DNA from 2 places in the Chryseobacterium sp. KBW03 genome. Region 2 is predicted to be linked to the other one. Evidence: riboswitches for the same ligand, from Rfam matches in the RefSeq annotation. Region 2 holds a riboswitch; the other holds the start of a gene.

Region 1 (16,794 bases), on a different contig from region 2:
TTTTCAATCCCGTATTTCAGGAGAAAGCTCTTCCATTTAATATTCAGATCGATCAAAATGTGCAGGCCGTTATTGAAAGTGACCGTCTCCGAATCGATCAGGTATTGAGAAATTTATTGTCTAATGCTTTAAAATTTACAACAAAAGGAAGCATTGATTTACATATCAGAAAACATTCTGAAAAACCTGACTTTATTATATTCTTAGTAAAAGATACCGGTGTTGGGATCGCAGAGGAGAAGCAAAAAATTATCTTTGAAGCATTCCAGCAGGCTGACGGATCTACCAAAAGGAAATTTGGAGGTACTGGCTTAGGACTTTCAATAAGCCGTGAAATTGCAAGACTTCTGGGAGGAGAGCTGGTTCTGCAAAGTGAATTGAACAAGGGAAGTGAGTTTAGTTTTGTCATTCCTGTACATGCTGTCACTGAAATTGTTCATTCTGAAACAGATCAGGATCTGGTAGAGATTATACGTGAAGATGTTGAAGAAATTCAGAATATTCTCGATGAGGGCGAAAGACCGGTGGTTCAGCTGAACATATTGGATATTCCTGAAGATGTAGCGGACGACAGAGATCATATTAAGGAGGGAGACAAGGTTATTTTGATTATAGAAGATGATGTTAATTTTGCAAAAGCCTTGTTAAAGTTTGCCCATTTACAAAATTACAAAGGTATTGTTGTGGTAAGAGGAGACCATGGTTTGTCAGCAGCTCAGCAGTATCGTCCACATGCAATTTTACTGGATGTTCAACTTCCTGTAAAAGACGGCTGGGAAGTAATGGATGAGTTGAAATCTGACTCTGCTACCAAACATATTCCAGTCCACATGATGTCTGTTCTGCATCTTCAAAAAGAAAGTCTTATGAAAGGTGCCGTTGATTTTATCAATAAGCCGGTAGCACTGGATAAAATGACAGATGTATTCAGAAAAATTGAAAATGCATTAGAAAAAGGACCTCAGAAGGTTCTTATCGTTGAAGAGAATGCCAAACATGCCAGTGCATTATCCTATTTCTTGAGCAATTTTAATATTTCTTTGTCCGTAGAACACAATGTGGAAGATAGTGTAAAAGCATTGACTTCTGATCTTGTTGACTGCGTTATTCTGGATATTGGGAACTCAAAAGGAAACGAATACCACGTAATAGAATCAATCAAAAGTTATGAAGGGCTGGAGAATCTTCCTATCATTATTTTTACAGAGCATAATTTATCGAAGGAAGAAGAACTGAAAATAAAACAATATGCAGATTCTATTGTTGTAAAAACGGCACATTCCTATCAAAGAATTTTAGATGAAGTAGGTTTATTCTTACATTTGGTGGAAGAAAAAAACAATGCATCTGAAAGCACCGTAAGTAAGGCCCTGGGATCTTTAACAGAAGTATTGAGCGGAAAAAAAGTACTTATCACAGATGATGATGTACGGAATATCTTCTCTTTAACAAAAGCCCTGGAAAAATATAAAGTAGATGTGATTGTAGCCATGGATGGGAAGCATGCCCTTCAGCAGATTCAGCAGAATCCTGATGTAGATGTTATTTTAATGGATATGATGATGCCTGAAATGGATGGATATGAAACTATCAGGGAAATCAGAAAAATGCCCGCATTCAAAAGGCTGCCTATTATAGCTATTACGGCCAAATCGATGATTGGAGAACGTGAAAAATGTATTACCGCCGGAGCTTCAGATTATATCTCAAAACCTGTAGATATAGATCAGTTATTATCTCTCCTTCGCGTTTGGTTATATGAAAGTTAAACAGATAAAATTCTGATGAATAAGAAAATTTTAATTGTGGATGATGATCCACGTAATATATTTGCATTGAAACTCACTCTCAAGGCCCGTGGATATGCCGTTGAGACCAGTACAATGGCTCAGGAAGCTTTTGATATTCTGATGTCAGACCAAAAGTTTTCTGCTGTTCTTATGGACATGATGATGCCGGGAATAGATGGATATGAAGCGGTCAGAATGATAAGACGTACCCCAGAGATCAAGGATATTCCTGTCATTGCGGTTACTGCACAGGCGATGCCTGAAGACCGTCAGAAATGTATAGAGGTAGGAGCTGATGACTATGTCTCAAAGCCTATTGATGTAGATCTTTTAATAACAGCAATAGAAAAACTTTTATAGATGCTGGAACCAAGTATCATAAAAGATCAGGAAGTAGAATATCTGATCAATGATGTCTATGAGACGTATGGCTACGACTTTTCTGGCTATAGCAAGGCTTCGTTTAAAAGAAGGGTAAACAGGATATGCCTGTTGGACAGGTTTACCAGCTTTGCAGAGCTTAGATATACCATCATGAATGATCGCGAATATTTGAAACGCTTTGTGGAAGAAGTGACTGTAAACGTTACAGAAATGTTCAGAGATCCTTCTTTTTTTAAAACGTTGCGGGAAAAGATATTACCACAGTTGGGCACCTATCCTTTGATCAGAATATGGATTGCGGGCTGCTCAACAGGAGAAGAAGCTTATTCTATAGCGATTCTGTTGAAAGAAGCCGGTCTTTATCATAAATGCCTGATTTATGGTACTGATCTGAATCCTTCTGTTCTGGAAACTGCAAGAACCGGTGTTTTCCCTTTGCAGCAGATGAAACTGTATTCCGAAAATTATATGCTTTCAGGTGGGGTTAAAGATTTTTCTGACTACTATACTGCGAACTATGATAGTGTAAGATTTGATAAAAGCTTACAGGAAAAACTGATTTTATCTACCCACAATTTGGTGTCAGACAGCTCTTTTAACAGTTTTCAGCTGATCATATGCAGAAATGTCCTTATCTATTTTGAAAGAGAACTGCAGGAAAGAGTATTCCGTCTTTTTGACAACAGTCTCGAGAATCTGGGTTTTCTCGCTCTTGGGGCCAAAGAAACACTTAGGTTTTCTACTATTGATAAAAATTATCATCAGGTCGAAGACCAGAAAATATGGAAAAAACTTGATCACCATTTATAACAACAGCCATGAAATTACAAACGAACATAGAATTGATTGTCATCGGAGGATCAGCAGGAAGTTTACAGGTTATTATTGAGATGGTTAAAAAACTTGATGATGCTGTGAATATCCCTATTGTTCTTGTAGTTCACCGTAAAGCTCAATCAGGAGATGTTTTACGAACCCTGTTGCAGCAGTTTACGAAGATATCCGTTATAGAAGTTGAAGATAAAACCGAAATCCGTGACCGTGCCCTATATATTGTTCCTGCGGATTATCATTTGTTGTTTGAAGATAAGAAAAATATGTCATTGGACAGCTCAGAAAAGATGAACTATTCCCGTCCTTCAATAGATGTTACCTTCAGGTCAGCAGCTGAAATTTATGAAGAAAATATGATCGGGATACTTTTATCAGGAGCCAATGCGGATGGAGTGGAAGGACTGAGCTATATTAAAAAAAACAAAGGGCAGGTCTGGATTCAGGATCCTGAAACGGCAGAGGTGGAATATATGCCCAGACATGCTATAGAAAAGATTGATTATGATTTAATTATCAGACCTGATAGTTTAGCAGATTACATCAATCAATTGTAATATTTCTGAATAGAATAATCTAAATAATATGAGTAAAAAGAAAATTTTAATTTTTGATGATGATACGGCTATTTTAGAAGTGATTACCATCATATTTGAAGAAAATGGCTATGAGGTCAAAATCTCAGAAACATCACATGATATTCTTGAGAGAGTAGCAGAATATAAGCCTGATGTTATTCTTATGGATAACTGGATTCCAAGAATCGGAGGAGTGGAAGCGACAAAACTTCTCAAAAGCACTGAAGAATTTAAGCATATTCCGGTGATTTATGTTACCGCAAATAATGATATTGTTGCTTTGGCAGCAGAAGCTCAGGCAGATGATTATGTATCAAAACCTTTTAATCTTGATGATCTTGAGGAAAAGGTAGCAAAACATATAAAAGAACAGGCATAAATACCAGATATTTTGGTCTTTAGCCGATGACTGGAAAATGAAAATCTCTCAAAATTTTGAGAGATTTTTTTATGTAAAATAGAATGATCTTATTGATTTTTCCTGAGAATTTCCAATGCGCTGACGATCTGGGATTTTGTTAAAGAATAGGTATTCACTTTATAAATCAAAGAGTGTAATAAATTATAAAGTTCCGGGTTTCCCATTGTAAAATCTGAGAATGTTTTGACCAGAATTGTTTTTTTTGAAATGATGTTTTGCGCAATCATATACTCAAAACTAAGATCAATATCAATATTTAATTCTTGCCTTACGGTTAAATTGAAATACTCATCAATCAGATATTTATCTGTTATTGGATTTAATATTGTAGTTTTAGTTTCATCCATAACGTTGTCATTACACTTTAAAATACAAATTTTATACCGTGTAAAATAAAAACATTTATTCTTGAGATAGATTATTTTTAAAATGAGTGATAAAGTCGTCTGCAGTGGGAATATTTTCCAGATTCTTTTTAATTTTTTCCAAAAGATCATTGAATGATGCTTCTCCATTTAAAACCTTCAATGAATATTCGAATGGATATAAAGAAATAACACCCCCATTATTGTTATACTTCAGAGTCATGAATCTTAAAGGATATTCCGGGGTTTTGTCCCTGTACAATTTAAATCCTAATTCATGGACCATATAGTATGAAAATGCTACTGTTAACATAAGCCCAATCTGCTTATCATCCTGATCAAATGATTTACAGTACTCATAAAACCCAGGTTCTTCAGTAACGGCTTTATCTATATTGCAGGGATGGTAGATAGGATTTTCTATAGCCGGTATTATTTTATTATCGATGAAAAAACTATTTAACATTCTGAAAGAGCCGTCAACCAGAAAATCATCTGATAAAATCTGATCTTCAGTATATCTGTTGTTAAAATATTCATCTGTATATATTCCATCGATTCTGGGATTTTCAGACGGCTGATTGGCTGTATTTTTATTTTTTGAAAAAATCTTTTTGAAGAAGTTCATGGGGTACAGTTTCTATAATGTATTGCTTGACAAATATAAAAATTATTGATAATCAATTGAGATTATTATTTTCCCGTGTTGTTTTCTTTTTCCGGAAAAAAGCTGCACCTTTGCCCCAACAATGGGGTGCCGCAGATAACAGTGGCTGAGATGATACCCAGGAATGTACTTCCACACCTGATCTGGATAATACCAGCGTAGGGATTGCTTATTTATCATCTCATCATTTGATTTCTAAAGATTAATATGATGCAGGACATTTTAAAACAAATTACCTTACCGGAAGGGTTCGGAGTCTTATTTTCAGTAATTCAGGTCTTACTGGCTCGTAAAAACAATGTCAACAACTATCTTTTCGGAATTGCCGGTATTCTGCTTACTTTGTATGTGATGCTTACATCAAAACTGTATGCTGAATTTACATTAAACCTTTATTATTTGGTCATGAGCATCTATGGATGGCTGTATTGGAAATTCGGGAAGCAAAAATCTGAAATGGAAATCTCTTTTACGTCAACTGTTGAAAAATGGATTACCGGAGGAATTGTCCTGGGAACCTTTAGCTTATTCTGGTTCTTTCTCACCCATTTCACTGACTCAGATGTTCCCATTTGGGATTCTTTGGTAAGTGCTTTCGCATGGGCAGGAATGTGGCTGATGGCAAGACGAAAAATTGAAAACTGGGTGATACTGAACGTTAGTAATATTATTTCCATCCCCTTAATGATTCATAAAGAATTATATCTCTACGCTGTTTTGACATCATTTTTGTTTTTAGTAGCCATTTCCGGATATCTGGAATGGCAGAAAATTATTAAATCTAAAGCTCATGCTCAGTACTAAAGACATCAGAAAGGAACTTCATGGCGCCTCTAGAATTTCTGACAAGGTGATACAGCATATTCACGAAGAAGGATGGCTTAAGATCTGGGTGCCCAAAAAATATGGAGGCTTAGGGTATCGTTTTGAAGAAGGACTGAAAGCATTATTTGACTGGGCTAAAACCGATGGAAGCTTTGGCTGGATGCTGACACTTTGTGCCGGGGCCAATTATTTTTCCAGAAATATCAACCCTGAAGTGGCTCAATTACTGTTTACTCATTCTAAAACATGTTTTGGGGGAAGCGGAATGGTAGGCGGAACTGCAGAAAAACAAAGTGATAACACGTACCTTATTAATGGATTATGGAATTTTGCAACAGGCGCACCTCATCTGACCCATTTTACACTCAATGCCAGCATTACAGAAAATGGAAAACCAATAACGGATGATGACGGTAACGAGATTATTCGCTCGTTCATCGTTCCGAAACAACACGCTGTAATCATCCCCAATTGGAAATCTATGGGAATGAAAGCCAGCGGGACCTATTCTTTTACGATTAAAAATGTTCTGGTAAGCGAGGACTACAGTTTTGTTTATGATACTTTTTTCACGAATGATATTCTGGACAGCATTCCGTTTCGGGTTTTTGCTGATTTGACACTTTTGGTCAATTATCTGGGGATCGCTTCTCATTTTATTGAAGAAGCAGAAACTATTCGTCCTCAGATCAATTTCAAAAGTTTTGCAGAGTCCATTGAAAAGCATTTGGAAAAAGTATTAAGTATTTCCAGAAATGTTGAAACTGCGCTCAATGATAACAAGGCAATTCCGGCAGATCAACAAAACGAAATTCATAGCTATGGGGTAGAGCTGGTTCAGCAATTATCCCATCAGATACTTAAGATATACACACAGCTGGGAATCCGGGCAACAGCTACAGATTCTGCAGTGTATCAGGTGTTCTGTGATTATTTTACGGCGGCGATGCATTCCAATTTCAGACCTTCAATCGATGATTTAAATGTATCCTTTTGAGATAAATCTTTAGTAATGATTACAATGTAAACTGCTTTCAGCTCAATATGGTCAGGAATTTAAACTTAATATAACGTTAATATGATTGACATAGCTTTTGGATACTTTTGCATCATTGTTTTGAGTTCAAAGACGTTTTAAAAGATGGATCATTTTAAAGAAATATATTCCGGTTATAAGCACAGGGTGTATTTTTTTGTGGCGAAATACCTTTCAGAAGAAGAGGATATTGAAGAAATTGTTCAGGATATTTTTATGCATGTCTGGAAATATCTATCCAAAACCCATTCACCTTCAGAAATTGAAGCACTCATCTTTAAATCTGCCAAACAGGAAATCTCCAATTTCTACCGCAAAAGAAAAATGATCTTCGTTCCTTTTGAAAACTCCCCGGAAAGCCAGGATGAAGAAACCTCAGAAATCGAAAAACAAACCCAGCAGGAAGATCAGCTAAAAAAGATAGAAAGTCTTTTAGAACAGGTTCCTGAAAGAAGCCGTGATTTTTTCATCAAAAATAAAATCCAGAACCTCAGCCTTTTTACGATCGCTCAGGAAAATGATATTTCCAAAACCGCCGTTGAAAAACATGTCAATAAGGTGTTGAAGTTTCTGAGGGCGAATTTGAATCTTTGGTTTTAATTCTTCTTCTTACATAAATAAACTCATCAATCCCCTCCCCGAATATTTGAAAAGTTATAGAGCAATTATTAATGACCTTTTGGAACAATTTTTACTTTTACTTTCATTTCGCTTGAGCTGCTATTCAAGTCATTTTCCATTCCTCGAGGATTCGAAATATAACCTTCGGGATCATATACAAAACAATACAATAATTTGCAGTTTGGATGAGTTTTATATTTTGCAATATCAATTATTAATTGTTCTCCCAATTGTTTAGCTTTTAGAGTATTTCTTGTTTTTTTTATTTCAATGACGATTTGTTGATCTTTTAATAAAAAATCTGAACGAGTAGAACTTCCTGCATAACTAGGGTTCCATTCTTCAGTTCGAATATCTTCATAATAGATACGTAGAAGGGAGTGTAGTAAATCTTGAGCATCATATTCATCTTTTATATCTAAAGTTGGACGATCATCATATCTTTGGCGCATTTGCTTAGCTACTAAATGGAATTTATCAAAAATTGTTTCCAATAAAATAATATCATCTTTATCTGATTTTATAATATTTGTTGAAATTGTCTTTGTTTTTGATCTCCATGGGAAATCTTTTCCACAATATTTACAAATATCAGGAACAGGAGTGGATATACTTGTAAGATCAATAACCCCAGCAGTATGATAATCACCCTGAATGTCTTGATTGCAATTCGGACAACTTTTAAAAGTTAATTCACCACATATAGTACAGAATTTTTCATTAAACTCTGGACTTCGATAATATGAATCATTAACTCCATGTCCATTTTTGCAAACTAAATAAGCATCATATTTACCCATAATTCAAATTTGTAATTAAATTACTGTTAAAATTTAAATATACATATTTTCCATAAACAAAATAAATCTAAACAAGTCATCTCTTTACTTTAACACAACATCAACCAATATGAACAAATCATTAAATCAAAAAACTTAGGTTGACGATTGTACACTTCCTGCGTATTCTCTATTAAAGATCAAATAGGAGCGTATGGATTTCAAAAATCAGTGGAAATTGGTCAAAGACGAAAATCGGAAAATGAAGGATTCGGCAGATCAGCGAATCTGGAACGGGCTTGAAAGTAAAATAAAATCCAGAAATAGTACAAAACGAATTTTATGGGCTGCTGCCGTTCTTTTGCCTTTATTTACCATGATGACCTTGTTTTTTACTGGAAATGAAATGAACTCTTCAGGCCATCAGCAAATGGTTTTCAGAACAGAAAAGATTCAAAAAGAATTTACACTCTCCGACGGAAGTATTATTACATTGGAACCGGAAAGCGAACTGAAACTGACTGAAAATTTCGGAAAGAAAACCAGAAATGTTTCTTTTAAAGGAAAAGCATTTTTCAGTGTTGCTAAAAATAAAGCGCTGCCGTTTATTATTGATGCCAATGGATTTAAAGTAAAAGTCTTAGGAACCAAATTTTTGCTCGATCAGAGATCCGAAGATAAAAAAGTCTATCTTAAAGAAGGAAAAGTGAAAATAGATTATAAAGGGCATACTACATTCCTTTTACCCAAAGAAACCTGGCTTGCTGATAAAGACGGAACTGAAAAACATTTCTATGATCAGGATGTTGTAAGAACATTTGATTTTAATGAAATGAAATTCGGGCAGGCGATTTCCCAATTGGAGAAGACCTACAATATTTCTATAACCTATCCTCAGCATTATAAAGAGAATATTATAGATGGAGACATTACAGGGGATTTGGGTAAAGTGATTAAAACAATAGGGTTTCCTTTTAATCTGAAAACAAGAAAAGAATCAGAAAATCATATCATTTTAGAAAAATAATGCACCAGTAATTGGGGTTACCGATGCATTGAATATAAATCAGTCAAATAACAACTAATTTCAGCAAAGCTATGAAAAAAACAACAATTAGCATGATGTTGTTGGGTCTTTTGTGTGCGCCACACTTTTCCTTCGCAGAGGCTAACAAATGTTTTCAACAGTCCGTCAATCAACGGAAAACGCCTTTAATTAAAATTTTTGAAAAACTTTCAAAAGAGCATGACGTAAAATTCTTTTATTCGGTTTCAGACCTGAAAGATATCCAGGTAGATGAATCTCAGGTTAACTATCAATCGCTGTCAGCATCTTTAGATTATCTGAAGAAGAATGTCGGCCTGGATTTTAATGTAGATCAAAAAACAGTGACGGTTCGTCTCAATGCGAGAGCGATTGCAAAAATTCAGAGAACCAACGCTCAGCAGTCTGGAGAGTATTTGAATCCAATTAAAGACACTGCAAAATCCAGAGAAAAAAACATTGATGAGGTTGTTTTGGTCGGTTATGGAAAGCAGAGTAAGAAAAACAATTCGGGTTCTATTTCTTCTATTGATGAGAAGCAGATGAAAGGAGTGGCTTCCAGCAACTTTGGAGACATTATCGCAGGAAAGGCAACCGGAGTTCAGATCACTCAGGCGAATGCAAGTCCGGGAAGTTCGCCCTCGATAAGAGTAAGAGGGATAGGAACTTTAACCGCAGGGTCTAATCCTTTGATCGTTGTAGACGGACTTCCTTTAACCGAAGGTTCCAATCTGAATGCGATTGATCCTAATTCTATTGCCAAAATTGATATCTTAAAAGATGCCGCTTCTGCCGCAATTTATGGTTCCAGAGGAGCCAATGGAGTAATTATCATTGAAACTAAACAGGGAAAGAAAGGGAGAATGGCCGTTTCTTTCGATTCCTATTACGGAATGCAGATGAGAAGCGATAATGTGAAATTGGTCAACGCTTATGATATGGCCACTTTTCTGAAAGAAGCCAGAGATAATAATTACCTTTCTAAAGGCAGCAACAGAAGCGTTTCCGATAATAATGCGACAAGAATAAGCAAGGGAGCTTCTTTAAGAGAATTGATTCCTGATTATTTGGCTCCTTATCTAGCAAAACAACCGGGACTCACAGATACCGATTGGCTGAATACCGTGATGAAACCTGCGCCCATCAGCCAGACTTCACTGAATATTACCGGAGGAAGCGATAAAAGTAAGTATGCTTTTACAATGAGCTATTTTAAGCAAAAAGGATTGGTGATCGGGACAGATTATGAGAAATTTTCCACCAGTATTAATCTTTCTACAGAGCTTACAGATAAATGGAAAGTAGGAGTAACAATGACGCCGTCTTATGCAACGGGAACCATCAATGCTGCAGAAAATTCAAGAAGCTATAATCCTCTGCAGATGGCTACGGCAATGTATCCATTCTTTAAGCCCTACAATGATGACGGAAGTCTTGGCATTTCCCAGCAGATCTTAGGAAATACAGCTACTGATGGAGCCTTGGTAGAAAATCCTGTTGCCGTTCAGGAAATGACAAACAGGAAATATACTTTATTTAAAACATTCGGAAATATTTTTACTGAGCTTGAGGTGTTGAAAGGTCTGAAATACCGATTGTCTATAGGCGGAGATTACACCAATTACGAATATAATTTCTTCGATCCTTCTACAGTAGGAGCTTACAGAGCAGCAGCTCCGGATGTTACGTTTGCCAACAGAACTGAATATATCCGCAAGAATTATTTAATTGAAAACCTGCTTTCATTTGATAAAAAGTGGGGTTCTCACAGAGTGGATGCCATTTTGGGACAGTCTTTTCAGCAGGAAGATAATACCCAGCTTTTAACTGAAGCCACTGCATTTCCTGATAACAGCATCCGGAATATTGCAGGCGGAACCTCATTTAAAAATACATTAACTCAATACAAATGGCGGTTGATGTCTTATTTTACCAGGGTTAATTACACCTTCGATAATAAGTATAATCTGATGGCCTCTTATCGTAGAGATGGTTCTTCACGTTTCGGGAAAAATTCCAAATGGGGCGATTTTTATGCATTTTCAGCAGGCTGGACCATCAGTAATGAAAATTTCTTTCCTGAAAATAATATCGTGACCGATTTGAAATTCAGATATAGTCTTGGAAGCAACGGGAATAATCAGATTCCTAACTTTGGAGCTCTTTCACTGATGAATCCTGATAATTATAACTTTGGAGGATCTTTAATACCAGGTTACACAACGGCAACGGCTCCTAACCCTAATATTTCCTGGGAAAAGTCCAGATCAAACAATTTCGGGATCGATTTTTCTTTGTTTAAAAATATACTGAACATTTCTGCAGATTATTATATCCTGAACAGGGACGGTTTGTTATTGGATGTTCCCGTTCCACAGCAGTCCGGTTTCAGTACATCCCTTCAAAATATTGGGAAGATCAAAAACTCCGGTTTCGAATTACAGATTGCTTCAAAGACATTCAATATCGCTTCAGACTTTACCTATTCAGGAAGTTTTAATTTTTCAACCAACAAAAATGAAGTTTTGGCTCTGGCAAACGGGCAGAACCAGATTATCACAGGAGAAAATAACTTCTCTGTCACAAAAGTGGGAGGTTCGATTGGTGAAATGTATGGCTACAATATCCTGGGAATCTATAAAACTCAGGAGGAAATCAACAATTCACCCCACATTACCGGAACGATGGTAGGAGATTATATCATGGAAGATCTGAATGGGGACGGAAAAATAGATGTCAATGATAAAAGAAGCTTCGGAAGCGGTGTTCCAAAGTATATTCTAGGTTTTAATAATAATTTCAGATATGGACTTTTTGAACTGAGTTTCTCATTGTACAGCGAAATTGGTAAAAAAATCTACAATGCGGATGCGGTAACCACTTTAGAATCAGGAGAAGGTTTCGGAATGGCTTCACAGTATTACTTTGACAACCGCTATAATGCAGTAACCAATCCAGATGGTTTTTTTGGAATGCCGAATATGAATTTCTCCAACAACAGAAAAGAAGCCAGAACCTCTAATTTGTACTTTAAAAATGCAGATTATGTGAGATTGAGATCACTTCGCCTGGCTTTTAATTTCCCAAAATCTATGCTTGAAAATATCGGTTTGGAAAACGCCCAGATCTATTTGGTAGGAAACAATCTTTTCACCCTGTCAAAATACAAAGGAATGAATATCGATGCTACTTCAGACAATGTTCTTACGCAGGGGTTCGACCAGGCTTATTATCCGGTAGCTAAAATTTATTCTGTAGGCTTTAATCTTAAATTTTAAAATCATGAAAAAAATATTCATTACAATATTCAGCCTTTCGGTGATGTGCTCTTGTTCGTCTGATCTTTTGAATGTAAATCCTGAAGCACAGAAAGTATCATCCCAATTCTATACTAATTCTTCAGAAATTGAGCAGGGAATCATTTCGGTCTATGGAGCGCTTCAGTACACTGGACAGTATCAGCTGGCAATGCCGGCTTTGGGAGAATTGCCTTCAGATAATACCTATGATGAGGTTCCTGCCAACGATGCTTTTACGTATGGTGAGCTGGATTTTTTCACGATACAGCCTAATAATAGTCTTATTGCAAGTGCTTGGAAGGATAATTATGTTGGTATTCAACAGGCCAATATTATTTTGACGAGAATAGGGAAAATTCCTGATATGACTGATGCACTGAAGAATACAAGAATCGGCGAAATGAAATTTCTGAGAGCATTGATGTATTTTAACCTGGTGAGAATTTTTGGGGATGTTCCGTTGGTTTTAAAAGAAACTACGAATGTGAATGATTATTTCGGGCAGCCAAGAACTCCTGTTGCAGAGGTATATTCTGCTGTAGAAAAGGATTTGAAAGAAGCCATCGATCTTTTGCCAACCACCACAACACAAAAGGGGAGAGTGACAAAAGGAGCTGCTTTGGGAATTTTGGGTAAAGTACTTTTAACACAAAAGAAATTTGCTGAATCGTTGACGTATTTAAATCAGGTTGAATCTCTAGGATATCAGCTTTTGACCGATGTCAATAAAATTTTTGATGTCACCAATAAAAATAATGCTGAAATTATTTTTGATGTACAGTTTGCTTCAGGATTGAACGGAAATTCGGAAGGAAGCACTGCATTTCAGATGTTCAGCCCGTCCGGATCGGTTTCAGGGGCGAAAGGTCATAACCTTCCGACCAAAGAAGTTTATAATTTTTATTCGGCTGGAGATACGAGACGTGCTGCATATATCGGACTGACTTCAAACGGAATTCCTTTCAGTAAAAAATTAGTAAAAACCTCGAATACTATTGCCGATGGAGGAAGCAATTTTGTGGTCCTGAGATTAGCCGATGTTTTTCTGATGATGGCAGAGTGCTTTGCTGAACAAAATGATTTTGCCAATGCGAATCTATATGTAAATAAAATTAAAACCAGAGCAGGAATTGCTGCTGTCAACCTCTCAACAAAAGAGGCGTTGCTTAATGAAATTGACCGCGAAAGAAGGCTTGAGTTTGTAGGAGAGGGACATCGTTGGTTTGATCTCCTGAGGACCGGAAAGGCTATTTCGGTGATGACGGCTCATTTTAATAATAATGCAGGGTACAGTACTGCACAGATCAAACCATATCATCTTCTGATGCCAGTTCCGCAGGGACAGATCAATACAGATCCTGCTATTAAACAAAATCCTGGATATTAATTCAAAAATTAAAATTATGCTAAACAATAAATTATTACAATTATTTCTTCTTATTTTCTCTTCTCTGTTCATTGCTCAACAAAAGAAAGTTTCACTTTCTGATTTTCCTGATAGTAAAGTAATGGTAGTTGCTCATCGTGGTGATTGGAGAGAAGCTCCGGAAAACTCTGTATGGGCAGTAAAAAAGGCCATTGAAAAGGGAGTTGATATGGCTGAAATAGACCTTGCCATGACCAAAGATAGTGTGTTGATCCTGATGCACGACAATACCATAGACAGAACGACGACCGGAAAAGGGAAACCCTCTGATTTTACATTAGCCGAAATCAAAAAACTGCATCTGAGAGACGGTTTGGGAGTAGAAACCCAAATGAATGTTCCCACATTACAGGAGATTTTGGAGATCTCAGAGGGAAAAATTCTTCTGAATCTGGATAAAGGTTTTGATTATATAAAGCAGGTATATCCTTTGGTGAAAAAAAGAAATATGCTCGATCAGATTTTGTTTAAAGGTCACGAATCTTACAAGGAATTCAACCAAAAATACGGCGATATCAAAAATGATATTCATTATATGCCGATTATTCAATTGGGGAAAGATGAAGATCTGAAAAAGATCTCAGAATATATCAATAATTATAAAATCTACGGTTTTGAATTCACGATAGGAACGACAGAAAAGAATCTGATTGATTTTAAAAAGCTGAGAGAAAAGAAGGTTAAAATCTGGGTAAATTCCTTATGGCCTCATCATAATGCGGGAAATAACGATGATCTGGTGTTGGATCATCCTAATGTTTATGATTGGTATATTAATAAAGGAGTAAACATTATTCAGACGGACCGCCCAAAAGAGCTGATTAATTATTTGAAGAGTAAAAAGCTTTATTTTTAAGAATTAAATAACCGGAATTTCCAATTTTTACTCTTTATTATTGAATAAGGGTTTGGAGGAGAAAGCTTTAGAATTTCATCATCAAAAAACCCCTGCAAAATTTAAATTTTGCAGGGGTTTTAATTTTTTAGCATATATCTTACATGCTTTCAGTGGAGAATACGGGATTCGAACCCGTGACCTTTTGACTGCCAGTCAAACGCGCTAGCCAACTGCGCCAATCCCCCATGTTTTCCTCAATTTTTGAGTGGTACAAAAGTAAGTATTTAATTGATATATGCAAATGTTTTATATATTATTTCTCAAAATAAATGATCATTTTTTATAACCTGAGTTTCTTATTCAATTTTTTTTATCAAAATAAAAACCGAATAAGTATTTAACTCGTAAATATTTTCAAAGATATTTTTTGTTTATAAAAACTAATGCAATTATACAGAAATGAAAACAGTGAATTTTATTGCTCTTTTTTTATTTGCCGGTTTTTCAATGATAAAAGCCCAAATCGGAATCGGTACTTCTTCTCCCAATGCCAATGCAATGCTGGATGTAACCAGCACGAATAAAGGGGTATTACTTCCAAGGATTGCTCTTGTTTCTACCAATAGTGCATCTCCTCTTTCTGCCCATGTTGCCGGAATAACAGTTTATAATACAGCTACTAATACTTCTGTGGCTTCCAATCCTGTATATCCGGGACAATATTATAATGATGGTACTCAATGGGTAAGGAAATCTACATGGAATGATGTAAGAGCAATTACCGGGGGAAGTATAAGCGATCCTATTTCACTGATCACGGCAGATGTTGCTGCCGAAACCGCAGCGAATACAGTACTTAGTACTATTTCTTTTACGTTAGACAGACCTTCCACTGTAGAGTTCAGTGCTAATGTTTCTACCCGGTATACAGCTTCCGGGAGCAATACAACCCCATTATCAGACGGAGCTGTAAAATTATGTACAATCAACTTTCAGTTCACAACAGCTCCTGCCGGAGTATCTACAACAGCTTTTTTTGGTGATCATTCTTCCTCCTATACCAATTCGTTTTCGTCTGCCGGAACAGCTACAGGAGATGTTTACCTTAATCCATATGGAGTCGTTACCTTACCTGTGGGCAGCTATGTTTTGAACTTAAGAGGCTCTGTTTTGAGTGGGACAGCCTTCAGAATAGGATATGGCGGAGGAACTCATGATATGATTCAGATTAAAGCAACTCCATTACGGTAATTAGGAAACCATTGTATTTTAACACCATTTAAAAATTAAAGAAATGAAAAAAAATAAATATACCATTCCAATATTCATGGCTTGTTTTTTATTTTCACATGCTCAGGTAGGTATAGGCTTACCGGATCCAAATGCCAATGCACAATTGGATATCGCAAGCACTAATAAAGGTTTTTTACTGCCTAGAGTAGCATTGATCGCAACTAATAATCCGGCACCACTTACAAGTCATGTTGCGGGAATGATAGTATACAATACAGCAACCAATATTTCTGTTGCTGCCAATCCGGTATATCCCGGTGAGTACTATAATGACGGAACCCAATGGCAGAGAAATTCGGCTTCGAATGATATGAAAATGATAGCGGGAGGTACTATTGCTGATTTGCTTTCATCCATTCCTGTTGATGTTCCGGCAGCCAGTCCTGTTAATACCACTTTAACTACATTTTCTTTTACTCTGGACAGGCCTTCGAGCGTAGAGTTCGGAGGAAATATATCCATGTCTTTTACAGCGAATGGTGATAGCAACACCCCGGTAGGTGATTCATCTGTAAAACTTGTTACTGTGAATTTCATATTTACTTCAGCACCCAGCGGAATAGCTGTTAATGCTCCATTTGGAGACAGTACTATGA
Region 2 (16,794 bases):
AGACTTATGAATCCTTACAAATCTTTCTGAAAGCTGACTTTCCATGGATTTAAGAGTGTCCAGAACGATATATTCATCAGTTTCTGTCCGGATATTGACATAGTCTTTGATACTTTCTACATACAGAATCTCATTAAAGCCGATGCGATGCCTTTGTCCCGAGGATTTTACAAAGAAATGGGTGTTTTCTTCCTGTGGAAAAGAAAAACGTTCCTGAGCCTTCAATACACTCTTCTGAAATCTTTCAAAGGAGATTGGTTTCAGAAGGTAATCAACAACATTATGTTCGTAGCCTTCCAAGGCATATTCCGAATAAGCCGTTGTTAAAATATACTTTTGATCAGCTCCTACGATTTTCATAAAATTGATTCCCGTAAGCTCAGGCATCTGAATATCCAGAAAAATGAGGTCACAATCATTCTTCTGAAGATATTCCAACGCAAGAATTGGATTTTCTGTAGAAAAAACCAGTTCAAGAAAAGGTATTTTCTCTACATAATGCTCCAAAAGAGATATTGCCAGAGGTTCATCATCTACAATGATACATTTTATCTTACTCATCCTTTAAATCAATTTTTAAATCAACAATAAATTCTTTCTCTGAATCCTTGATTTCAAGCTGATGGTTGGGATACAATATTTCCAGCCTTTTTTTCACATTCTGGATTCCTATCCCGGACACTGTATCTTTCATTTTCTGTGTTTTAAAATTTAAAAGATAAAAATGCAGGGTTTTATCCTGCTCTGAGATTTTCATTTCAAAACCTTTATCACGGAAATCACCATGTTTAAAAGCATTCTCCACAAAAGGAACCAGCAGCATCGGCGAGATCTTCAGATGAGGATGCTGAATATTTTTTTCTATGAGCAGCAACTCCGGGTTTCTGATTCGGAGCTTCTCCAGAGCAATCAAACTGTCAATATATCCAATTTCCTTATCCAAAGAAATAGAATCCTTCTCCAGGTCTTTTGTACTGTATCTTAACAGCTGACCAAGTTCTTCAATCGCCGGAAGTGCCTTATCAGATTTTTGATAGACGAGGGAATAAATATTATTCAATGAATTAAAAATAAAATGAGGATTGATCTGGGTTTTCAATGCCTGAAGCTCTGCCTGTTTCTTTTCGATGAGAAGTTGTTTTTTGTCATTTTCTGAGACTCCATATTTCTCCAGTATCCATAGAATTCCAGCAATGAAAACAGTCAATGAAGCGTTGTAAATATTATCGATCAAATAATACAAAAGTCCGGTATCTTTATTATAATTCCTGAATCCAAGCGTAAGAGGAAGCAAAACCTCTTCTATTCCATACCGAATTACTCCAAAGCTTAAAATAGAAATCACAAAAACCAAAACAGCGGAATAAATTTTATCCAGATTTAATATTTTGGGAATAATAACCAGATACAAAAGATAAAAAGTAGAAATTTCAGTAATAAAATAAGTGACGTTCAGTACATACCATTCAAATCCCCTGCTCTCAGGGAAAAAGAAATAAGGGGTAATGGTATTTCCTATAAAATTGAAGCTCCAATAAAAAACCTGCAGCCAGATTATTTGTTTTTTATTCATATTCAAATATAAATCTATACAGGGATACTTCATCAACCCTTTTCGATAAAAACCTGTTTTTTTCCGATGAAACTTTTTTGATATGCACAATCATGCCTTTCATCTAAATGCTATTTCATCTCAAAAAACATCCCTCTAATTTTGTCAGAGAAATACAACATAATCTGTCAATTATATACCATGAAAAATCCTATTCTATTTATAGCTGCTCTTCTCTCTTCTTTTGCAGCGGCGCAAACTAAAGATACCGCTAATGTCAACAAAATCGAAGCGGTTACAGTGAATGGTAAAAAAGTTCTGGTAGAGCGTAAAGTGGATCGTCTTGTTTACAATGTTCAGAATTCTATGCTTTCACAGGGAAGTTCCGGAACTGAAGTTCTGGCTGGCACTCCCTTATTGCAGGTGGATGAAAATAAAGGACTTCTTTCCATTGCCGGTAAAAATGGAGTTTCTGTAATGGTAAATGACCGTATGCTTAATCTTTCCGGAGCTGAGCTGATCAATTATTTAAGAAATATCCGATCAGAAAATATCCTGAAAATTGAAGTGATCACCACTCCACCTGCCAAATATGAAGCTCAGGGAAACAGCGGAATTATCAATATCGTTCTCAAAAAGAATCAGAATCTTGGATGGAGCGGCTACCTGAATACCAACTATGTTCAAAAGACATATGCCGGCTTCAGCAGTGTAGCAGGAGTCAATTATCAGAATGAAAAAATTAAAACTTCCATAAAGCTTATGGGCTATGATGGAGATAAAAGATCAGTAGAAAATTATAATATAATCGGCCAGAACTCCTCAATCAGCAGGGATGAAAGGCGGGATATGAATGACGGGCTTAGTCTGAATGCCAATTTTGATTATTCCCTTTCTAAAAATGCCAATATTGGGTTGGTATATGATATAACGAAGGGACATACTAATATGGATATCAATTCCACACAAAACTATTTCACCGGAAGCACGCCCACTTTACAAACCAATACGGACTCTAAACACCGTTCTGCTTTCACCTCCCAAATGCTGAATCTGTATTTTGATCAGAAATTCGGAGAGCACAAGCTAAGCTTCGGAGCCAATTATTATGGAAACCTTCCTGATACAGAGGTTAATTTTACAACAAGAAATCTCGCCAACAATGCAGCGCAGATCGTGAGAAATCTTTCATCTGTTGATTATAAGATCTACTCCGGGCAGGGGGATTTAACGTTAAATTTCAAAAAAATTCAGCTGGAAACCGGGGCAAAATACAGCCAGTTCTCTAATAATTCCGATATCGGGTATTTTAATCTTAAGAATGGAAATTATACCATAGATCCTTCTAAGAGTAATCTTTTTGATTATCATGAGAAAAATTATGCCGCTTATATCAGTGCCAGCAAAGACCTTGGCGAAAAATGGTCTGTGAAAGCAGGACTTCGTTATGAATATTCACAAACCAGCGGTTTCTCTCCTACTACAGAGTCTAATTCTGAGAACAATTATGGGAAGTTTTTCCCGACAGCTTATCTGTCATATAAAGCCAATGAAAATAACCAGTACAGCATTAATTATTCCCGAAGAATCAACCGTCCTTATTTCCGGGCTTTAGATCCGTTCCGATGGTACTCTAATCCGAACACTTATTATTCCGGAAACCCAAGCCTGCAGCCATCTTTTAATCATAATATTGAGTTCAATTATATCTTTAAAAATAAGTTTTCTGCCAATTTGTATTACCAGAGAACAACCAATAATTTTGACCAGATTTCATTCCTGAACGGAATTGACCTTACCAGCACGTTTGAAAATTATTATAATCAGGATAATTATGGGATCAATTTCAATTATACAGATACTTTTTTCAAAATCTGGGAAAGTAATATCTCAACTTCATTCAGTTATAATGAGACTCAAATTACAAGATTTAACTTGGTTCCTAAAAGCGGACAGTCATTCTATTATTCTCTCAACAATACTTTCCAGCTGAATAAGGCCAAAACATTCCTCTTATTTGTCAACTACTGGAATAACCTTCCTTCCAGAGATGGATTTTCTTCTGCAAGAAACAGGGCTAGCCTGGATGCCGGAGTGAAAATGAGTTTTGCGGAAAAAGCACTCCAGGTCAATCTTTCAGTGAGTGATATTTTTAAACAGTCCGGATATAAAGGAGAGATGTATTTTACGGATAACACCCAGACATTTGACAACTATTGGGATGCCAGAAGAATGACACTCAGCATCACTTATACCTTTGGAAATCAGAAAGTAAAATCAAATAACAGAGCGGTCAATTTTGAAGAAAAAAACCGCGCACAATAATTTTTAAACCAACAAAAAAGCAATACTATGAAAACCTTTATTTATATTTTCTTACTATGTGTATCAACATCTATTTTTGCTCAGAAAAAGCCCTCCGATTATTTTCAAAATCCAAAGGCTAAAGTTCTGGTGGTAGGCTCTTTCCATTTTGAATATCCTAATCTTGATGCTCATAAAACAAAAAAAGAAGACCAGATAGACGTGCTGTCTCCCAAAACGGCAAAGGAAGTTACTGAACTTGTAGAGTACATCAAAAAGTTTAAGCCTACAAAAATTGCGATAGAAGCCTGGCCAAACTGGAATGCAAATCAAAAACTGAAGGAGTACAGTGAGGGAAAACACAGAGAAGAAAGAGATGAGCGCTATCAGCTTGCTATGCGAATAGCCAATGAACTAAAAATCAAAGAACTGTTCAGTATAGACGCAGAATCGATCTGGAATGATCTCCAGACAAAATTTGGAAAAACAGATTCTACATTTTTTAACAACCTCAGCCAAGATTATGATTTTAGAAGTGATGATCTGATCTCCAAACAGTTTAATACTTTCTTTAAAAGCTCTGAACCGAAAAATTTTAAATCGCTTTTAGACACATTTACGTACATGAATTCTAAAGAAAGTCATCAGTATGGATATGGGGCTTATCTGAGCGGAGACTTTAAGCTAAGAGAATTTGACGGTGCAGACATGCTTGCATTGTATTGGTACAGCAGGAATCTGAGAATGTTCCGCAATATTCAAAAAATCCCTCATAACAGCGAAGACCGAATTCTTGTGATAGCAGGAAATGGTCATGCAGCAGTACTCAGACAGCTTTTCTCTTCTTCTGCCGAATATGATTTTATTGAGTTTTCTTCACTGAAATAAATAAAATTAGAGTGATGACTGTAACAAAATTTATTTTTCATCGTCTAACCGAATATCAGTAAAAACATTATGAAAAAAACTATATTCGCTTTATCACTGGTAAGTTCTATGCTGGCCTTCTCACAGGAAAAGAACAATACTGCTGATAAAGAAAAGCAAATTGAAGGTGTCGTCATCACCAAAACTAAAAAAGCCGTTGAACAAAAAGCAGATCGTACAATTTTTGACTTTTCCGAGCAGCCTCAGCTGAATAACGGAAACGTTTTGGAAGGAATCAAAAAACTTCCGGGGCTTGTATCAACTGATATTGCGGGGATGATGTATCAGGGGAAAATACTGGATGTATATCTGAACGGAAGACCTTTGAATATCACCTCTAATGAATTGAACTCTTTTCTTGAAGGAATGCCAGCCAATTCTGTAGAAAGAATTGAAGTGATCACCCAGCCCGGCGCTGAATTTCCAGCTACTTCCGGAGGTGCCATCATGAATATCATTACCAACAAAAACGCCAATAAATATTTAACAGCTACGTATTCAGGGAATTACTCTTTCACGAATTACGATAAATATAGAAACAGAACTACCAACTCAGTTAATTTAAATGCAAGAAATAAACTTTTCGGCTGGCAGCTGAATGTGGGTCAAAATTATCGTGAAAGTATGCTGAATGGTCAGCAGGATGAGCTGCTATCAAGTCATACCGACAGATATGGTCGTGGATATTTTGCAAAATCAGGATTGACTTTTGATTTAGGGCAAGACAGATTATTAGTAAACTACGATATTTATCACAATAATAATGATAACTATACTTTAAGTGACGGTCATGGAGATTTACCTTTCAAGAGAAATCTGAATGATTTAAGAGAAGCTTTTTATACTTCTTCGGATGTTGCTCATACCAACACCCTGAGACAGGAAGCGGTGGTAACTTATCAGAAGCGTTTTGCAGACAAATCTCAAAAACTGGACTTCCAGTTGGGGTATACAAGATCTGACAGTAAGTTTGCTCAGGACAATTTCTTTCAGGATGGTACATTTGTAAAATATCCCGGCGAACCTCTCGATAGCCCTACGAACGGGTTAAAAGATATTCTGAACAATAAATCTGTGATGAATATTACCAATTTCAAGGTAGATTATGCTCAGCCCATTAAACTTCTTGATGGTGGAAAGATAAGCCTGGGAGGGCTGTATGAAAGACAGGATTATGATACGGAAAGTTTTGGTCTAACCAATCTTGAATATCAGAGACAGACGGCTTCTACGTATTTGGAATTTCAGGCTAAACTGAAAAAGTTTGACTTCACATTGGGTACCCGCGCTGAAAATTATGACATTACAGGGGTAACAAGATTCTTCAACAAAGATGCAAAGCTGGTGGAGGCCGATTTGATTCCTTTCAATAAATTTAAGCTTTTCCCGAATGCAAGCGTACAGTATAACATGATGAATCAGGTTTATATTGCTGCGAATTACAACAAAAAAATCAGTTTACCAAGTATTTCTGCCTTGAACCCCAATAACGTGACGTTCTCCGGGCCAAGTACGGAAGTAAACGGTAACCCGAATCTACAGCCTACTATTTTTGATAATTATGAATTAAAAATATCAGCTTTTGACTATGCATTTATTGGCTATAGCGTAAGTTCAGCAAGCAATCAGGTGGCACAGATTATCCGAAAAGACGGAAGAAAACTCTTCAATGAGCAGGTGAATATTTCGAATATGAGAATTCACAACTTCAACGTTGGGTTACCGGTTCCTTTTATGATTTTCAGCAAGCCTTTTAGCGAAATCATGAAATTTAATTTTAATCCTGATAAAATTAACTTCATGTATTTATATGCTGGTTATCAGAAGCATGAAATTGACAATCTGAACAATAAAGGGTTCTGGATTTTCAATATCATGACACAGATTATCTTGCCTAAAGACATCAAACTGACAGCCAATTACAGCTACCTGACTCCAAAAGCAGGATATTTCTACTTCACTGCAGAAAAACCGTTCAACAACTCGCTTGATCTTACATTGACGAAGAAGTTTATGAACAACCGTTTGACGCTTTCTATTTTTGCGAATGATATTTTCAACGGACAGATGATGCAGGTACGTTCTAATCCACCAGAAGGAACTCCGGTAATGATCAGCAGTAAATATGATACGAGAAACTTTGGATTCTCAATCAATTATAAGATTCCTACCAGAAATAAGCTGGCGAAAGAAGATCCCAATATCCTGAATAGTACTAAAAAAGAAGATAACGGCGGCGTAATGCAGCAGGGACAATAATTCTCAATAATTCTTAAGATAAAAAATAGGCAGTACATAATTACTGCCTATTTTTTTTGATGTAGAATAAGTTTTAGCTAAAGGCAATGAATAGTATTAAAAAGTAAAACGGGCTTTATTCATTTACGCTCTGAATAAAAGCCCGTTTCTATCGATATTGAATTAGTGTTATTTGTGAAAATATTAGTGATATTAGTGTTTATATTTACATCAAAAATCTATGGTCTGAAATCTCCAATCCATCGTATCCACCAGGGTCAGCTGATTTATGCCCACCGGAAGATCCGTAATGATTTTCAAGGTCTGAAGAGCCATCATACTTCCTATTATTCCGGGCAGAGCTCCCAAAACACCAAGACTGTCACAATCCGGCATATCTTCATCAAAAGGTGGGTCCGGAAATAGATCTCTCAGGTTTTTGCTTCCGTTATGATTGAATATGGCAACCTGTCCTGAAAACCCTAAAATACTCCCGTAGATCAGTGTCTTTTTTAATTTTACACAGGTATCATTTACCAGATATCTTGTTGAAAAATTGTCTGATCCATCTACTATAATATCGTACTGTGAAAGAAGTTCTTCAGCGTTGTCTTCATTTATCTTTTCTTCAATTCCTCTACATATCACGTGATGATTGAGCTCTTCAACAAATATTTTAGCACTCTTTACTTTTGAAAGGCCTACTCTATTTTCGGTATGAATAATCTGTCTGTTAAGGTTATGGAGTTCTACCAGATCAAAATCTGCAACCCCTAAAGTTCCTACTCCTGCGGCAGCCAGATATTGTATAATGGGACTTCCCAAACCTCCTGCTCCTATAACAAGGACTTTTGAAGCTTTAATTTTCTTTTGTCCTTCCAATCCTATTTCTTCAATAAATATCTGCCGACTGTATCGTGAAAAGTTATCCTCTTTCATAATTATAATTGAACCATTAAGATTCTTTAAGTTTTTAAGGAAAGGAAAGTTGAGCTTCGATTTAAAAAGATGCTATCTTAAAGGTCTTCGATTTTTCTTAATTAAGCTTCACCTCTTCAAAGTTCTTAATGGTTTAAAAATTTAAAATCCACTGTACACAGAGTCCCAGTCTTTCATGACAGGATCGTAGCCTGCTTTTTTAATCATTATTTTAATCTCTTCCATGCTTCGTTCATCACTGGTTTCAAACTGTTCCAGGGATTCTTTATCCACAGCATAGCCCCCCGGATTGGTTTTTGATCCTGCACTCATGGCTGTTGCTCCCAGTGATATAATATTATTTCTGAATACTTCATTTTCTCTCGTAGAAATAGAAATCTCCAGATCTTCATTCCAGATTCTGTAGGCACAGATCAGCTGAAGCAGGTCTTTGTCTTCCATAATAAAATTGGGTTCAATAATTCCTTCTGCCGGTCTGAGCCTTGGAAAGGAAACTGAAAACTTACTTTTCCAGTACTGTTTCTGAAGATAATCAATGTGTAAGGCGTTGAAAAAACTATCAACCCTCCAATCTTCAAGTCCCAGAAGAACTCCCAGCCCGATTTTATGAATCCCTGCACTTCCTATACGGTCCGGAGTTTCCAGCCGGAAGTGGAAGTTCGATTTTTTACCTTTCGGATGATATTCTCTGTAAACGTCCTGATGGTAAGTTTCCTGATAAACCAATACGGAATGTACTCCTTCCTCATGAAGCAGTCTGTATTCTTCTTCCATTAATGGCTGAACTTCAATGGAAATATGGGAAAAATGAGGTTTTAATTTACGGACAGCATTCTGAAAGTAAGGAACTCCTACAATTTTATTGGCTTCTCCGCTTACCAGCAATACATGATTCACTCCCATTGATTTCAATACTGATGCTTCAATCATCAGTTCCGTATCAGAAAGCGTTTTTCTCTTCAATGGGTTATCAAGACTGAATCCGCAATAGGTACAGATATTCTGACACTCATTACTGAGATACAGCGGAGCATAGAGCTGAATGGTTTTCCCAAATCGTTTTTGGGTAAGCCTCTGCGTCATTCTTGCCATCAGTTCCAGTTCCTGAGAAGCGGCTGGTGAAAGAAGATTCAGAAAGTCATCAAGCGTTTTATTCTTTTTCTGAAGACTGTGTCTTACATCAGGCAGACTTACTTTTTCAAGCTTATTCTTTACCTCCTCCCATTGGTATTTTTCAAAAACATCTTTAAAGCTTTTCATGATTTTGGTTTATTCAAATAAAAATGACGTGAGCGGACTTGAAGCTTCGGCATGGTTGGCTATTGCTCCCAATCCAGACTCAAAGGCTCTTCTTCCGGCAATAACTCCTTCTTTAAAAGCTGCCGCCATATTCAATGGATTTCCGGCAACGGCAATTGCTGTATTTACCAACACCGCATCCGCTCCCATTTCCATTGCTTTTGCCGCATCTGATGGTGCTCCAATTCCTGCGTCTACCACTACGGGAACGTTACTTTGGCTGATGATGATTTCCAGAAAGTCCAGGGTTCTTAATCCTTTATTGGTACCAATGGGTGCTCCCAAAGGCATTACTACTGCTGTTCCTGCATCTTCAAGACGTTTGCACAGGACAGGATCGGCGTGAATGTAAGGCATCACGACAAATCCTAGTTTGGCAAGTTCTTCGGTAGCGTATAAAGTTTCAATAGGATCTGGTAATAAATATTTCGGATCCGGATGGATTTCCAGTTTCACCCAGTTTGTTTCCAATGCTTCTCTGGCTAATTGTGCGGCCAATACTGCTTCTTTGGCGGTTCTCGCTCCGGAAGTATTGGGCAGAAGATGAACCTTGGTTTCTCTTAATGAGTCGAGCAGATCATCTTCATTAGACTGGGCATCTATTCTTTTCAGAGCCATAGTTACCATATCGGTTTCTGATGCGATGACAGATTGTACCATATCTCTCAGACTTCCGAATTTCCCTGTTCCTAAAAACAGTCTTGATTCAAAAGTTCTTCCTGCTATTTCTAATTTCTGATTGTTCATATCATTACTTTTTTTAATTCATTAATAATGGTCGGCTGCTTTGTAATCAATCCTGATACGGAAACCCCATAGATTCCGATCTGTTGCAAGGGCAAAATATCTTCAAGGGCTATGCTGCCTATCGCAAATATTTTGGGAATGTCTATTGATTTTTCTCTTAGTCCATCAACGATTTTCTGATACCCTTCAAATCCAAGAACAGGACTTAACTTTTCTTTGGTTGCCGTAAACCTCAATGGTCCCAAGCCAATGTAGTCACAAGATTCATTGAGCCTTTGAAGCACATCTTCAAGCGTATTTGCTGTTCCGCCAATAATCTTATTTTCTCCAAGAATTAATCTTGCTTCTTCGACAGAGCTGTCATTCAATCCCAAGTGAACCCCGTCAGCATCTATTTTTTTTGCCAGCTGTACATGATCGTTAATGATACAAACCGACTGATATTCAAAGCAAAGCTGTTTTGATATTTCACAGAGGTTGATTAATTCGTTTTCAGGAGCATTTTTCCATCGGACCTGTACCCATTTGATTCCGTTATCCAGGGCTTTACGAATATGAAGTTCCTGTTCCTGTATTGTATTTCCCTGCGATATGTATTGTAATTTTTCCATGTTTACGATGAATGTGTTCCCAGTAAAGTGGGATTGCTTTTTAAAAATTTTTCGATGTATAATTTCCCTTTCCGGCAGGCTGTTTCCCTATTTTCACCCTTCGCCAGTTCTGCTGTAATGGCTGAAGCTAAAACACAGCCCGAACCATGCTTGGGAAAATAGATCTCATTGTCATCACTTGGTTTTAAAAGAGTTTCTGTACCGTTTTCAACTAAAACATCCGTTCCCAAAAGGTCTTTTCTATGTCCTCCTTTGATCAGTAATGAACATTTATTGGTATCCGGCAAAAGATTATTTTCTTTTAAAACCCTATATTCATTGTAATTGGGAGTCATTAAGCTGATATCGTTTACAATATGCTTCAACTGTGGAAGTGTTTCAAGGTCAAAAAAGGTAAATTCGGACGTGCTTTTCAGAACCGGATCCCAAACGATTTTTGCTTCAGGGTTACCAGCCTTTAATGCTTTTATAATTTTACCTAGAAATTCCGCATCTTTCACAATTCCGATTTTCACTGCTGAAATGAGATAATTTTCCATCAGCATCTGAATCGCTTCAACCACTTCATCCACGGGACGCCATTCTAAGCTCAGACATTTGGAAGCTGTTTGTAATGTCAAAGCTGTACATACTCCCAGTCCCATCACTTTCGATTGTTCAAAGGTTTTACTATCTGATAGTAAGCCTGCTCCACCACTCGGATCAAAGCCCGCAATACTCATGGCATAAGGACGTTCCTGCATTTTCTGAATACTTTTAAGGGTTCTTCACTTTCCCAGATCGCCCCTAATAAAGCGACTCCATCTATGTCTGTTTCGAAAGCTTCGTGAATATTATCCTGATCAATTCCTCCAAGGGCAATCAATTTTACATCCGGATTGTTCTGGTGTTTTATTTCTTCTTTTATGGTAGAATCTATCCCATATCCTTTTTTGGATATACTTGGAAAGAACGGGCTTATGAAAGCATACTCCCATTCTTTTTCCAACGTATTGTATGTTGTGATATCGTGTACTGAAGTTGAAATTGTATTTTCTATTGCAAAAGGTTTATACGTTTCTTCCTTCCGATCAATTTCCCTGAAATGAAACCTTGAAATATCATACTCCTTTCCAAGATCATAATGAGTATGAAGCACCAGATGTGGATAAAAATTTTTATCAATCTGGCTGATCAACTCAATCATTTCATTGCGAGTGATCCATGGTTTACGGATGTGAAGCAAATCAAGCCCTTCCTGAAACATCTGATTAATAGTATCAGTTTCTTTCGGAACAATCAATTCAGAAGTGATTACAAGGATCATATATAAATTTCTTTCCCTTTTTCGATAAACTCTTGAGACTTATCAAACATTCCCTGTTCTGCAGACTCACGGATTTCCTGAGTAATTTTCATTGAACAGAATTTTGGACCGCACATAGAACAGAAATGCGCAATTTTAGCTCCTTCTGCAGGCAATGTTTCATCGTGATAAGCTCTTGCTGTTTCGGGATCTAATGAAAGGTTGAACTGATCTTCCCATCTGAATTCAAATCTTGCTTTGCTTAATGCATTATCCCTGTATTGCGCACCCGGATGTCCTTTTGCAAGGTCTGCCGCATGAGCTGCCAGTTTATACGTAATAACCCCCACTTTTACATCGTCTCTATTTGGAAGTCCTAAATGCTCCTTTGGTGTTACATAACAAAGCATCGCACAGCCAAACCAACCGATCATTGCAGCCCCGATTCCGGAAGTAATGTGATCATAACCCGGAGCAATATCTGTCGTTAGAGGCCCTAAGGTATAGAACGGAGCTTCATGGCATTCTTCCAGCTGCTTTTCCATGTTTTCTTTGATCATGTGCATCGGAACGTGTCCAGGTCCTTCAATCATCACCTGTACATTGTGCTTCCATGCTATTTTTGTCAGTTCACCTAAAGTTTCCAGTTCTGCAAACTGAGCTGCATCATTGGCATCTGCAATAGATCCCGGGCGAAGGCCGTCTCCAAGAGAGAAAGCAACATCGTACTTCTTCATGATCTCACAAATCTCCTCAAAATGAGTGTATAAGAAACTTTCTTTATGATGGAACAGACACCATTTCGCCATAATAGATCCTCCTCTGGAAACAATTCCTGTTACTCTTTTCGCTGTTAAATGAATGTATCTCAACAGAACTCCTGCATGGATGGTGAAGTAGGAAACTCCCTGTTCTGCCTGTTCAATCAGGGTATCTCTAAAAATTTCCCATGTCAGATCTTCCGGAACGCCTTTTACTTTTTCCAGGGCCTGATAAATAGGTACGGTACCAATCGGAACCGGACTGTTTCGGATGATCCATTCCCTTGTTTCGTGAATATTTTTCCCGGTAGAAAGATCCATAATGGTATCTGCTCCCCATCGGCAAGCCCATACTGCTTTTTCTACTTCTTCATCAATACTGGATGAAACAGCACTGTTTCCGATATTGGCATTGATTTTCACAAGGAAATTTCTTCCGATGATCATCGGTTCACTTTCCGGGTGATTAATATTATTGGGGATAATTGCTCTTCCTGCTGCAATTTCGTCTCTCACAAATTCCGGAGTGATTTTTCCTTTCGGAGTATTGGCTCCAAAGCTGTGTCCCGGATGCTGGAAAGCCATTTCTTTTGATACAGATTCAAGCTGTTCTATTCTTTGATTTTCCCTGATCGCTATATATTCCATTTCCGGAGTGATGATTCCCTGCTTGGCATAGTAAAGCTGGGTCAGTTCTTTTCCTTCCTGTGCAACTTTAGGCTTATGATCATAAGAAAACCTCAGTTCGTCGAGACGTGAATCTGCTAAACGTGCTTTTCCGTATTCAGAGGTAATCCCATCCAGGATATTCACATCATTTCTGTCCAGAATCCATTGTTCTCTGATTCTTGGAAGTCCTTTCTGGATATCTATGACTGCATTTTCATCCGTATAAGGACCTGAAGTGTCGTAAATGGTTACCGGAGCATTATGTTCAAAGCCACCGTTGGTCAGTTTGGTAGGGCTAAGCTGTATTTCACGCATTGCTACATTGATAGGGTGTATTGTTCCTTCAACATAGATTTTCTTTGAGTTCGGAAATGGCGAACATGTAATGGAGTGAGCCATAAGTATAGGTATTAAGTATGAGAATTAACCGCCTTGAGTGGCGGTAATGATTAAAATTGAATCGTTATTGTTGAGGATGGTTTCCGCCCAGACCGACAGCGGAATAATGCGATTGTTGAGGGCTACAGCAATACCCTTTTTCTTTCCGGGTAGTTCAATAGCCAATAATGCTTCCAGCGTTTCAGGAAGTACATCAAATGTTTTTCGGGTGTGGTTGATTATAAGTTCCATTCCTAATATTTTAAATATACTTTAGGAATGGCCATTATTGTACAATAGAATGCACAGCAAAAGTCACCTACTTTTCCCTACGCTGGTATGATCCAGATCAGGTTCAAAGGGTAAAGTCTCAGTCTGTTGATAACAGACACCCCTAAAGTATGGGACGAAGTTAGACATTTTTTTAGAATGGGCAAAATCTGAAATAGTATTAAATAAAAAGTCCATCTCAAATTGAAATGGACTTTTTATTTTTTTATTTACATTCTTCATTATTCTTCACAAGCTCTCCAAATTGCATCATTCTGCGGAACGGGAGCTATGATTTCAATGTTTTCTTTGGTTACCGGATGAATAAACTCCAGTTTTCTGGCATGAAGATTAATTCCTCCGTCAGGATTAGAACGTGGGGCACCATATTTTAAATCACCTTTGATAGGAATTCCCGTTTTAGACAACTGAGCACGGATCTGATGATGTCTCCCGGTTTCAAGGTCAATCTCAAGAAGCAGATAATTATCTAATGTTTTGATAATATGATAAGTTAGAATCGCTTCTTTTGCTCCTTCCGTAACTTTAGGAAAGACGATCGCTTTATTATTCTTTTCGTTTTTCTTTAGGTAATGTACCAGTCTCTGACTCTGTGGAATCATTTCTTTTCCCACAACAGCCCAATACGTTTTTTTAACCTCACGGTTTTTCACCATCTGGGTAAGACGGGAAAGCGCTTTGGAGGTTTTTGCATAGATCACCAAGCCTGATGTAGGACGGTCTATACGATGAACCAAGCCGAGAAAAACATTTCCCGGCTTAGCATCTCTTATTTTTATAAAATTCTTGATGGATTCTAATAGTGATTCATCGCCGGTTTTATCACCCTGTACGAGCTGACCGACTTTTTTATTGATCACCAGAAGATGATTGTCTTCATATATAATCTGCTCCTTCATACTTTTCAGTCTACCTTCTTCTATTGGATAATGATAGAATAATCCCCGCCAGAAGTCCTACTGTTTTAACGGCTGAAAGCTTTGAATCTTCCGGTATAAAAGCTCCAATTACACAAACAGCTGCTGCAGCATACATCGCATAAACAAAGTTTTTGTTGGTAAGCAATGGAGCCTGAATAAAGAAGCTGGCACCTATCAAGACATAGAAAACTTTTCTTGAAAGTAAATGATTAATTTCCGGAGAAAATAAATTGAACCACCCGATCGCAAGACAAATCAGTGCTGCGATGGATAATATTCCCTGGATAGATTGTTGTTGATTTTGCATGGATTAATAGCTTTCGTTTTCGTTTGGAAACTCTACACTTTTCACATCTTTTACATATTGAGCAACCGCTCCTGTAATTTCTGTGTAAAGGTCAAGGTATCTTCTTAAGAATTTCGGGCTGAAACCTTTGTTCATTCCTACCATATCATGATATACCAAAACCTGTCCGTCACAATCTGCTCCGGCCCCTATTCCAATGGTAGGAATAGAAATGCTTTCTGTAACCTTTTTCGCTAATTCTGCAGGTATTTTTTCTAATACTACAGAGAAACAGCCTAATTCTTCTAAAAGCTGTGCATCAGCGATCAGTTTTTCAGCTTCTGCTTCTTCTTTAGCTCTTACTTTATAGGTTCCGAATTTATAGATTGATTGTGGTGTTAATCCCAAATGCCCCATTACCGGGATACCTGCATTGATAATTTTTTTGATAGACTTGGAAATTTCTTTTCCCCCTTCAATTTTTACAGCATGTGCTCCTCCTTCCTTCATCATCCTTACTGCAGATTCCAATGCTTTTTCAGGATTACTCTGATAAGTTCCGAAAGGTAAGTCTGCTACCACCAAAGCTCTGTCGGTTCCTCTTACCACACTTTGAGCATGATAGATCATTTGATCGAGCGTAATGGGTAATGTAGTTTCAAAACCAGCCATTACATTCGCTGCAGAGTCTCCAATCAAAATAGCATCTACTCCACCTGCATCTACCATCTTTGCTGTGGTAAAATCATAGGCAGTAAGCATTGTTATTTTCTCCTTGTCGAATTTCATTTTACGCAAGGTTTCAGTCGTAACTTTTTTAATTTCAGAGTGAACAGACATAATTTATCTATTTTAAAAGTTAAAAAGTCGGCCTTCAGCCGACTTAAGTTTTGTATGATTTTATAAAACTACGTGACCGAGTTTCATGAGTTTGTCGTGGTTTAGAATCTTGATATTTCTTCCGTCAACTTCAATCAGGCTATCCTGTTTGAATTCTGAGATCAGGCGGATGGCACTTTCTGTAGCCGTACCGATAATATTGGCAATTTCTTCTCTCGTCAATGAGATCTTGATAAACCCTTCAGGATCTACTCCAAGCTTCTGCTCCAAAAGCAAAAGGATTTCTGCCAGTCTTTCTCTTACCGTTTTCTGGGCAAGGAAAGTAATGGTATTTGAAGATTCACCTAATTCGTATGAGATTTTTTGAAGCATTACGAAAGACAGCTGTGGATCTACCTCTAACAGATACATAAAGATATCTGCAGGTAAGAAAACACATTCAATATCCGTCATTGCTTCTGCTTTGGCCTGGAAATTTTCCCCGCAAAGCAAAGAACGATAGCCGATGATATCCCCCTCTTTGATAAATCTTAAAATCTGATCTTTCCCGAACGCTCCTGATTTCGAAAGTTTGGCAGCCCCTTTTTCCAGAACAAACACTCCTTTGGGAGTTTCACCATCCTCGAAAATGGTATCATGTTTCTGAAAACTCAGTCTTTTCTTGCCATTAATGTATTTTTCAAAATCTGCGCTAGAAAGTCTTTCCTTAAATGATTTATCATTAAAAACTTTGGCGAACCTCTCTTC

Evidence for each region. A riboswitch is a leader RNA that binds a small molecule or an ion and turns the genes downstream of it on or off. The one in region 2 is predicted to bind thiamine pyrophosphate.
Region 1: it holds a riboswitch for thiamine pyrophosphate, as region 2 does, so the genes downstream of both, pnuC (nicotinamide riboside transporter PnuC) here and thiS (sulfur carrier protein ThiS) in region 2, are expected to answer to the same signal.

The regions. Positions count from the first base shown of each region.
Region 1 is NZ_QAJO01000003.1:347,231-364,024, forward strand. Features, by position in the region: gene DBR39_RS05430 (response regulator) at 1-1,769, shown strand, start outside; gene DBR39_RS05435 (response regulator) at 1,785-2,150, shown strand; gene DBR39_RS05440 (CheR family methyltransferase) at 2,151-2,984, shown strand; gene DBR39_RS05445 (chemotaxis protein CheB) at 2,993-3,562, shown strand; gene DBR39_RS05450 (response regulator) at 3,591-3,962, shown strand; gene DBR39_RS05455 (hypothetical protein) at 4,052-4,351, opposite strand; gene DBR39_RS05460 (hypothetical protein) at 4,407-4,997, opposite strand; TPP riboswitch at 5,110-5,218, shown strand; gene pnuC (nicotinamide riboside transporter PnuC) at 5,244-5,840, shown strand; gene DBR39_RS05470 (hypothetical protein) at 5,827-6,858, shown strand; gene DBR39_RS05475 (RNA polymerase sigma factor) at 7,003-7,497, shown strand; gene DBR39_RS05480 (DUF2321 domain-containing protein) at 7,566-8,318, opposite strand; gene DBR39_RS05485 (FecR family protein) at 8,512-9,324, shown strand; gene DBR39_RS05490 (SusC/RagA family TonB-linked outer membrane protein) at 9,396-12,620, shown strand; gene DBR39_RS05495 (RagB/SusD family nutrient uptake outer membrane protein) at 12,625-14,028, shown strand; gene DBR39_RS05500 (glycerophosphodiester phosphodiesterase family protein) at 14,045-14,923, shown strand; tRNA gene DBR39_RS05505 (tRNA-Ala) at 15,077-15,150, opposite strand; gene DBR39_RS05510 (hypothetical protein) at 15,365-16,156, shown strand; gene DBR39_RS05515 (hypothetical protein) at 16,200-16,794, shown strand, end outside.
Region 2 is NZ_QAJO01000011.1:95,684-112,477, forward strand. Features, by position in the region: gene DBR39_RS19205 (LytR/AlgR family response regulator transcription factor) at 1-561, opposite strand, end outside; gene DBR39_RS19210 (sensor histidine kinase) at 554-1,573, opposite strand; gene DBR39_RS19215 (outer membrane beta-barrel family protein) at 1,754-3,877, shown strand; gene DBR39_RS19220 (DUF5694 domain-containing protein) at 3,905-4,744, shown strand; gene DBR39_RS19225 (outer membrane beta-barrel protein) at 4,814-7,042, shown strand; gene DBR39_RS19230 (HesA/MoeB/ThiF family protein) at 7,253-7,960, opposite strand; gene thiH (2-iminoacetate synthase ThiH) at 8,102-9,220, opposite strand; gene DBR39_RS19240 (thiazole synthase) at 9,230-10,006, opposite strand; gene DBR39_RS19245 (thiamine phosphate synthase) at 10,003-10,617, opposite strand; gene DBR39_RS19250 (hydroxymethylpyrimidine/phosphomethylpyrimidine kinase) at 10,620-11,360, opposite strand; gene DBR39_RS19255 (thiamine phosphate synthase) at 11,336-11,923, opposite strand; gene thiC (phosphomethylpyrimidine synthase ThiC) at 11,920-13,731, opposite strand; gene thiS (sulfur carrier protein ThiS) at 13,756-13,962, opposite strand; TPP riboswitch at 14,020-14,116, opposite strand; gene DBR39_RS19270 (RluA family pseudouridine synthase) at 14,223-14,900, opposite strand; gene DBR39_RS19275 (hypothetical protein) at 14,911-15,228, opposite strand; gene panB (3-methyl-2-oxobutanoate hydroxymethyltransferase) at 15,232-16,047, opposite strand; gene DBR39_RS19285 (Crp/Fnr family transcriptional regulator) at 16,108-16,794, opposite strand, start outside.